DNA from 2 places in the Brucella sp. NBRC 12953 genome. Region 1 is predicted to be linked to the other one. Evidence: predicted binding sites of a transcription regulator. Region 1 holds the regulator's gene; the other holds the start of a gene.

Region 1 (4,480 bases):
GAGCAGGTTCCTTTGACTTCAGCCGGTGGACGCGTCGTTGCTGAACCTGTGAAAGCTCACCTTCTGCAACCTCCCTTTGATTGCTCTGCTATGGATGGCTATGCGCTGATCGCACCTGAAAACATCAGCTATCCGCTTGAACTGACGGTAATTGGCGAATCAGCAGCCGGTAAGCGTTTCGATGGGCAGCTGGGCGAAGGTCAGGCGGTCCGCATTTTCACCGGCGCACCAATGCCAGCAGGTGCAGATAGCATCGTTATTCAGGAAGACACGGAGCGCTTCGGCGACAAGCTGACGATCCGGCAAGGCCTCGATAAAGGTCGGCACATTCGTCGGGCGGGTCTCGATTTCGCACCCGCCGATGTTGTTCTTCCGGTTGGCAAGGCACTCGACGCCCCGGCACTTTCCCTTGCTGCGGCCAGTGGCAACGCAGCCATCTCCGTTTTCAAACAGCCCCGCATTGCAATACTCGCGACTGGAGACGAGCTCGTCCCGCCCGGTACAGTTCCCGGCCCGGACCAGATTGTCGCCTCCAACAGCGTCGGCATCGCCGAAATCGTTCGCCGCGCAGGCGGCAGGCCTGAAGATATGGGCATTATTATCGACGACCCTGCGAAGATCGAATCCGCAATTAGTGCCGTTCTCGAAGATGGCATCGATGTTCTTGTGACGATTGGCGGCGCGTCGGTTGGAGATCGCGATTACGTTCACGGGGCTTTACAGAATTGTGGTGTCGATCTCGACTTCTGGAAGATCGCGATGCGCCCGGGTAAACCGCTGATGTATGGTCGCAAGACAGTTTCGGGTAAAACCGTGCATGTCATCGGTCTGCCGGGTAATCCGGTTTCAAGCCTTGTCTGCAGTCTCGTATTTCTGCGCCCATTGGTGGCAAAGCTATCGGGCACTGACTTAACTGCAGATATTCGTCCCGCGAAATTTGGTCAGCCAATGAATGCAAACGATCATCGTAGGGACTTTGTTCGTGCGACGGTCGAAAAGGCAATCGACGGCACATTGATTGTAAAGCCATTTCCAGTTCAGGATTCTTCAATGCTTTCTGCTCTTGTGCGTTCCAATGCACTACTGATCAGAGAAGAAAATGCGCCAGCTGCAGCGCTTGGAGATGCTTGCACAATATTGATGCTGTAACGAACGGCATCAATTCCCGCCCTCATTAATCATTTTAAAACCATTGCAGAACAAGACTGGAACATATAGTGTTCGTTCTGGTTTTGTTTTTATTTGATTCTGGTTTGGAGGGTGTAGCGCATGTTGACCCGTAAGCAGCACGAGCTTCTGCTGTTCATTCATGAACGTCTTAAAGAGACGGGCATCCCTCCGTCTTTTGACGAGATGAAAGAGGCTCTCGATCTAGCCTCGAAATCGGGCATTCATCGCCTCATCACGGCCTTGGAAGAACGTGGCTTTATCCGCAGACTTCCTAACAGAGCACGCGCTCTGGAAGTCCTGCGGTTGCCAGATTCGATAGCACCGGGCTTGAACTCGCAGAAGAAGTTCGCTCCGAGCGTCATCGAAGGAAGCCTTGGTAAAGCTCCCCCTCCTCCACCGGCACGCCCTGCTCCGGTCATGGCGGACAATGATTCCTCAACAATGGTTTCTGTGCCTATGATGGGACGCATCGCTGCCGGTGTGCCGATCTCGGCAATCCAGAATCAGACACACTCACTGAGCCTTCCTCCGGAAATGCTGGGTGCCGGTGAACACTACGCTTTGGAAGTCAAAGGCGATTCGATGATCGACGCCGGTATTTTTGACGGCGATACAGTCATCATTAAACGCGGTGATACAGCCAATCCGGGTGAAATTGTCGTCGCACTGGTGGACGACGAAGAAGCGACATTGAAGCGTTTTCGCCGCAAAGGCGCTTCCATCGCGCTGGAAGCAGCAAACCCGGCTTACGAAACCCGCATCTTCGGACCTGACCGCGTGCGCGTTCAGGGCAAGCTTATCGGTCTGATCCGACGCTATTAAATCTTACACATAACCGCTGCACTTCCGTGAGATATGTGGCGGTTAATGTTCATAGTATTTCCGGCAAAAGTGCGAAGCGTCTCCGCAGGGAAATCGGTTCGCCGGACTGATTTCTTTTCCTGCTGCGATGCGTCGGATAATGCGTAAAAACAATCAGTTATAGCGGTTCCAACGATTCATTCTTAGCTGGAACGGCTGTAAGTCTGCCAGAAAACCATGAACTAGAGCGGTTCTGACTTATCTTTAAAAGCTGGAGCCGCTTCGAGCTTAGAGTTCTTTTCAGAGCCAGCCTTCTTTTGATATTCGCGCTCAGCTAGCCCCCGCGCTGCTCGCGAATAAAGACGATGAAGGTGCCAAGGCCTCGCTGGCGCATCAATGGCAAAGCTCAAATGATCTGCATAGCCGGCTAATTTACGAGATTTTGCGGGTTCGAATCGGTAGATTTTATCTTCGTTGTCGACTTCGTGGACAGCCGAAACTGTTGCAGCTTCGCCTTTCGAGGACTCCTTCTTCTGCCCCAGCCTTAGTTCAAGCGTTCCCTTTAAGGCAAGCTCTTTTCGATCCACCACAAGCACATCAGGGCGCTCGCAGCTCAGATTTTTGCCTGCTATCGCGAGAACGACGATATCGCCAATATTGCAGGCGATGTCCTTCATCTCTTCCTGCGCGGTATAAGCAAACATCCGCCCGTCCTGCAAAGGGATCGTACACAGTCCCTCTTCGCAGACAAACGCATCAGTGGCGGATACCAGCTTCTGCTTTTTTACAATCTGCGGCGGAATAAACGTTTCGATCAAATAGGCTGTCTGCCAGTTTTGACCTGTGAATTTTGGCGGCCTGCTGCGATTGGCTGCGAAATTGCCATCAGGTAGGCGCACGGCCACAAATTTTGCATCCTCGCTAACGAGAATGTCTGGCAATGGCGGTCGTATAAAAACGACAAGCCCGGCAATGACAAAGGGTAAAGCCAGCCATCGCAACCGGGTCGTGGAAACAACCGCGATAACAAGCGCTACGGTCCAGAGGATAAGCGTGCTTGCAGGCATGACGCCCGGATTGCCGTCAGGAGAAAAGCTAGCGACCAAACTTGCAATATGCCTGACCAATAGGACACCAAATCCCATGATCTGTAATGGCAGCCAGTCAAGCTGCAATGGCATCAACACCAAGCTCAGCACTGCAAAGGGCATCACAAGGATCGAGATAACCGGCAGGGCCAATACGTTTCCGACGAGGCCTAAGGGTGCGGTGTTGTTGAAATGATAGGCGGCGAATATTCCGCTCGCTATACCGGCAACAATCGATGTTGCTCCTGTCGCCACCGCAGGAACGAGCATTTTTGATACAAATCCGCGTGGATTAGAACGTCGATTTTCATTGGCCGTTTGATTGCGTGCTTTCCTGTCGCTCCACCATGCAAATGCAGCAATCAATCCCGGAGTCGCTGAAAAAGACATCTGAAAACTCGGCCCCAGAATTTCATGCGGAGAAATTGCAATCATCGCGACAGACGCAATCGCAAGATTGCGCATACTGATGGCAGCACGGTCAGCCAGCAATGCGCAGAGCATCACGACAATCATGACGTAACTGCGCTGTGCTGCAACATCCGCACCCGACATGGCGAGATAAAATGTGCAGCTTAGAAGCGAGAGAAAAGCCGCAAACTTTTTGACCGGATATCGGGCGCTAAACCCCGGCATCAGAGCAAACAGCGACCTCAGCGACATCATCACAACGCCAGCGGCCAGCACCATATGCAGGCCGGAAATCGACAGGATATGCGCCAGACCTGCCTTGCGCAGATCCTCATTCGTTTCTTCGCTGATCCCTGCTCGCTCACCCGCTATGAGCGCTGCGGCAACACTGCCATCCTCACCAGAGAGCACTTCCGCAATACGTTCGGAAACATGCACGCGTAACTGAGCAATGGAACTCGCAATTTTTGCCGTCATGTCGTTTGGTCCTGGCACATCGGCAATCTTTGGTGTTCCAAGAAAGAAACCGTTGGCACCGATACCGCCGAAATAGGCATGGAAGGCAAAATCGTAATTCCCCGGCCGCACAGGTCCCGAAGGCACCCTCAGGCGCGCAAAGCCGGTTAGCCCGCTACCAATCGTCGTATTGGCCGGAATGTCGCGTGCAGTAATGCGGATGCGGTGCGGTGCGTAGCGAAGTTTCGGCCTTTGCGTTTCAAGCAGATCAAGCGTCACACGCCAGCTGCCATTGTCGCGATATTCGAGACCAGCCACTCGGCCGGTAACGCGCGTTGCAACCTCTGAACCCAACAATTGCGTGCTTCGTCGTTCAGTCTCAAATTTCCCCGCTATCATGCCGAGCTGCAGAGCCACGACGAGCGTCAGCAATTGCGATAGCAAGAAGCGTTTGCGCACAAAAAAGCGCAATATAAAGACCGCTGTCAGGGTCGAAAGGAGCGGCACCCAGTCAGGCTCGAAAGAAAGCGTGAAATAGACAACTGCTCCCACGC
Region 2 (4,480 bases), on a different contig from region 1:
GCACAGGGCCTGCCGGCGCGCCCCGCCTGCGATCTGGAGAAAGAGGCACGCGCCGCCGATCTCATTTCCTGCTGCACCTTGTCCTGCGAGCCGCTGATCAAGGGGAGCTGGCTGAAGCCCGGCGCCCATCTTGATCTGGTCGGCGCCTTCACACCGCTTATGGCGGAAACCGATGATGAAGCGCTGCAAAGGGGAACGCTGTTTGTCGACACGCGCGCGGGGGCCTGTCACGAAGCCGGCGAAATCGTCCAGGCCATCCGGCGCGGGGCTATAAAACCCGACGACATCCAGGCCAGCCTTTGTGACCTTGTCAGCAAGGCCCATCCGGGACGAACCCACGCCGCACAGATCACAATATTCAAATCGGTCGGATGCTCGCTTGAAGATTTGGCCGCCGCCGAACTTTGTGTGGCCCGCGACAGCAGACCCTGCGCCGATGAACCCGCCTGAACAGCCAGCCTCCTCCAATGCCTCCGCGGCATGGGGGATCCCGCTGTTTTATGCCGTCGCCGTTCTGGCGCGCACGGCGGTGATTGTGGTCATTCCAACCCTGGCCTTCCGTCATTTCGACAATGCCAGCCTGGTCAGTGGCATCTATTTTATCGCCAGCCTGGGCGGGCTGGCGTTCAGCATGTTGCTGCCCGCGATCCTCAAAGCGATCGGCCCCTGGCGGCTGACGCTCGCTGGAAGCGCAATGGGCGTGTCGTCGGCCATGCTGTTCCTGCGATCCGACAGTGTCTCCATGCTCGCCGGCCTGTCAGCCTATCTGCTGATGGTGCAGCTGTTTGAAACCGTCTGCAATGTCTACGCGCTGCATATGATCCCAAGACGCGATCTGGCGCGCTTCGAACCGCGGCGCATGCTGATGGCAGGCGTTGCCTATGGCAGCGGTCCGGTCATCGGAATGACGCTGCTGCGCTACGGTTTTACATGGTCTCCCTTTCTCATCAGCGCCGCCTGTGCCATTCTCGCACCCGTGGTGCTGATTGTTCTGGTCGACGGCGTCCGCGAAGCTTTGCCCGCAGGCCCGGCACAACAACGGTCCGAACACGCAATCCGGCAGTTTCTGCGCCAGCCGCGGCTGCGCCTCGCCTGGATCCTGGCAATCGGAAGGGCTTCCTGGTGGCAGGTGTTCTTTGTCTATACGCCCATCCTTGTCATCACAGCAGGCTATGACGCCAGCTATACCGGCGCGATCACCGGTATCGCCTCAGGATTGCTGCTGCTCAGTCCCCTCTGGGGCATGTGGATGCGCAGTATCGGTCTGCGCCGCCATCTGACCATCGCCTATGCCACCTGCGGTATCGCCACCGCTGCCACCGGTCTGATCGCCGAATGGTCCTTGCCATGGGCAATGATCGCCCTGATGGCAGCCGCTCTGACGGCCAGTGGAATCGATAGCGCGGGCAATGCGCCTTTCCTGCGTTCGGTCAGACGACGCGACCGGCTGCAGATGGTGCCAATCTACAATACCTATCGCGAAATGTCGCAAATCGTGCCGGCCGCCGTCTTTACCCTCATTTTGATGTTTCAGGATGTTTCCCACGTTTTCCAATGGCTGGGCGTGAGCCTGATCGTACTGTCGCTTTACTGCAGGAATTTACCGCGCAGGGCATAAGTCGGCTCCAACTCTGCCGCGGCTGCCCCCGGCCTGACCGGCAAGCGCTGGACCCGCAGCGCATGCATCATCGTTGCGTGATCGCCTGCCGCGTTGCTGACCGTTGCCGATCTTAACCGCGGAGCGGCAGCGTCAACAGACACCATCAAGCAAGCTCGCGTCCGAGCAGGAAGGTCAGAATGGCGACGCCGCCGATCGCCACAAGATAGAGCAGCTTGTAGGGTATCGGCATCGGTAACTTCACTGCCAGATAGGCAAAGGGGCCACAGAGCATCACTGTAAACAGCGCGATCGATACGGTCAGCATGCAGGCAGTAACACAAAAATACGGCACGACTGCCGCGCGTCGAACCGTTGCTCACCCGATGCAAAAATTTCCATGGGATCAGATCTAGGCTATTTCAGTGCCGCACACAACCATCAGCGCGTTTGATTTGGGTAGACCGACTGCGAGACGACCCGCCAGAGTTGCCTGTTGAGTTTTCCACAAAGCCGGGGCCCGTGACCCATGCCGCGATGATTGCTGTATCATGAGTGCCGAGCGTCTCTGTCGGCAACGCGCTTTCATCATCGCAGGATCTCTGCTATGTTCCTTATTTGTTCGAGGCGACACGATCCGGTTTTTCATGAATGCAATCGACCCCACACCGCTGCGCAAGATCATCCATGTGGACATGGATGCCTTTTATGCATCGGTCGAACAACGCGACAATCCGCAGCTGCGCGGCAAACCTCTCGCCGTCGGGGGCGCAGCAGCCCGCGGTGTCGTGGCTGCCGCCAGCTATGAAGCGCGCAGCTTCGGCGTTCATTCCGCCATGCCCTCTGTGACCGCGGCGCGCAAATGTCCGGAGCTGATCTTCGTGAAGCCGCGTTTCGAGGTCTATCGCGCGGTCTCGCAGCAGATCAGGGAAATTTTCGCTCAGTACACGCCATTGATAGAACCCTTGTCGCTGGACGAAGCCTATCTCGACGTGACCGAGAATTTGAAGAATATGCCGATCGCAACCCATATCGCTGCCGAAATCCGTGCCAAGATCAAGCAAGTGACCGGCCTCAATGCTTCAGCAGGCATATCCTACAACAAGTTTCTGGCGAAGATGGCATCGGACCTCAACAAGCCGAACGGTCAGGCGGTGATCTCCCCAAAACAGGGACCGGCATTCGTCGCAAGCCTTGCCGTCAAGAAATTCCACGGTGTCGGGCCGGCGACCGCCGAAAAGATGTTGGGGCTGGGGATCAGGACCGGTGCCGACCTCAGGGCGCAATCGCTGCAATTCCTGACCCAGCATTTTGGCAAATCCGGACCCTATTTTCATGGAATCGCACGCGGATATGACGCGCGGCAGGTCCGTCCCGATCGGCCGCGGAAATCGCTTGGCGTCGAAGATACCTTTTTCCAGGATGTCGAGGATCTCGTTCCTGCCCTCGACCTGCTCAAGCCCTTGACCGAAAAGGTCTGGAAGGCGTGCCAGGCGAAAGGCATCAGCGGCAAGACCATCACCGTGAAAATAAAATATTCCGATTTCACACAAGCAACGCGCAGCAGGACCGCCGCGCGTCCCTTCACCAGCTGTCAGGAAATCATGGCGGCCGCAACCGCTCTACTTGCCAGCGTCTATCCGTTCCAGCGGGCGATCAGATTGCTCGGTGTCACCCTCTCCTCGCTTGTCACCGACGGCCTTGAAGACCAGCAGTCGCAGCTCGGTTTTGATTTATGACGGCGAACAAGCAAACAGGCGCGGCGCGCGCATCAGAACGCATCCGTGTCATTGATCTGGAGACCGCCGGAAACGGCAGCAATGATGTCTGCGAGATCGGTTGGCAGGATGTGGCGCTGAACGCGGATGGTCGCTGGGCGTTGACGGAACAACGCGGCGCTCGTTTCGTCAATCCGGGCCGTGCCATATCGGCTGAGACAATGGCCGTGCATCATATTCTGGACGCGCAGGTCGCCAATGCCCCGCACTGGAAAGAACTCGCACCGCTGATCCTGCGCAATGCGGGTGTCGCCGCTCTCGCAGCCCATCGCGCCGCTTTCGAACAGCGCTATTGCACGCCGCGGCTGACCGGCGGCCTTCCCTGGATATGCACCTGGAAATGCGCGCTGCGGCTGTGGCCTGAACTGCCGCGTTTTTCCAATCAGATGCTGCGCTATCAGCGGATGCCAGAAGGTCTGGTGCACGCGCTCGGATTGCCCGCTCATCGCGCCCTGCCCGATGCCTATGTGACCGCCCATCATCTGCGCGACATGCTGAACGCCGCATCGCTGCAACAGCTGCTCGCATGGAGCGCTGAACCCGGGCTTCTGCCGCGCGTCCCCTCGGGTCCGGATCGTGGCAAGGGCTGGGACCGGATAAGCACGGAGAGCCTCAACGCATTTCTACAGGACCGCGACGCCGATATCCGCTTCAGCGCCAGAACGGAACTGATCAGACGTGGGCAATTGCAGCGACCAGAAATCATCGCACCCCGACAAGGCTCGTTGTTATAAGCACACGCCTCGATGTGGTATCCGCGGAGTTCAAGCTTTTTCGAACCTCTGTCAGCCTCCGGTGATCCGCTATGACCCGGCTTGAGGCATGGCGCGCACGAAATCAATGAAGGCGCGCAGCGGCGACGGCACCAGACGCCGCCCCGGATAATAGAGAAAGGGACCCGAAAAGCGCAACCACCAGTCTTCCATGATCGGCGAAAGCGCGCCGCTGTGAAAATCCGGTCTCAACCAGTCTTCAAACAGATACAGAATGCCAAGCCCCGCCTTCGCCGCCGCGATCCCCAGATCGGTTGCCCCACCGGACTGCACAAGAAGGGGGCCTGAGGGCTCGATAAACACCACATCTCCATTGCGTTCAAATTCCCAAG

The links. Region 1 encodes LexA, which represses DNA repair genes until DNA is damaged. Its sites were predicted from a motif close to TGTTCNNNNTGTGTTCNG; they were not measured.
Region 2: dinB (DNA polymerase IV) is a predicted target of LexA. The motif match lies at 2,206-2,223, and genes of this name have one in related genera.

The regions. Positions count from the first base shown of each region.
Region 1 is NZ_BAABSV010000001.1:710,586-715,065, forward strand. It holds gene ABWV94_RS03455 (molybdopterin molybdotransferase MoeA) at 1-1,149, shown strand, start outside; gene lexA (transcriptional repressor LexA) at 1,270-1,992, shown strand; gene ABWV94_RS03465 (ComEC/Rec2 family competence protein) at 2,214-4,480, opposite strand, start outside.
Region 2 is NZ_BAABSV010000014.1:3,682-8,161, reverse strand. It holds gene lhpI (bifunctional Delta(1)-pyrroline-2-carboxylate/Delta(1)-piperideine-2-carboxylate reductase) at 1-450, shown strand, start outside; gene ABWV94_RS22310 (MFS transporter) at 437-1,618, shown strand; gene ABWV94_RS22305 (hypothetical protein) at 1,764-1,925, opposite strand; gene dinB (DNA polymerase IV) at 2,245-3,336, shown strand; gene ABWV94_RS22295 (DNA polymerase III subunit epsilon) at 3,333-4,109, shown strand; gene ABWV94_RS22290 (LysR family transcriptional regulator) at 4,179-4,480, opposite strand, start outside.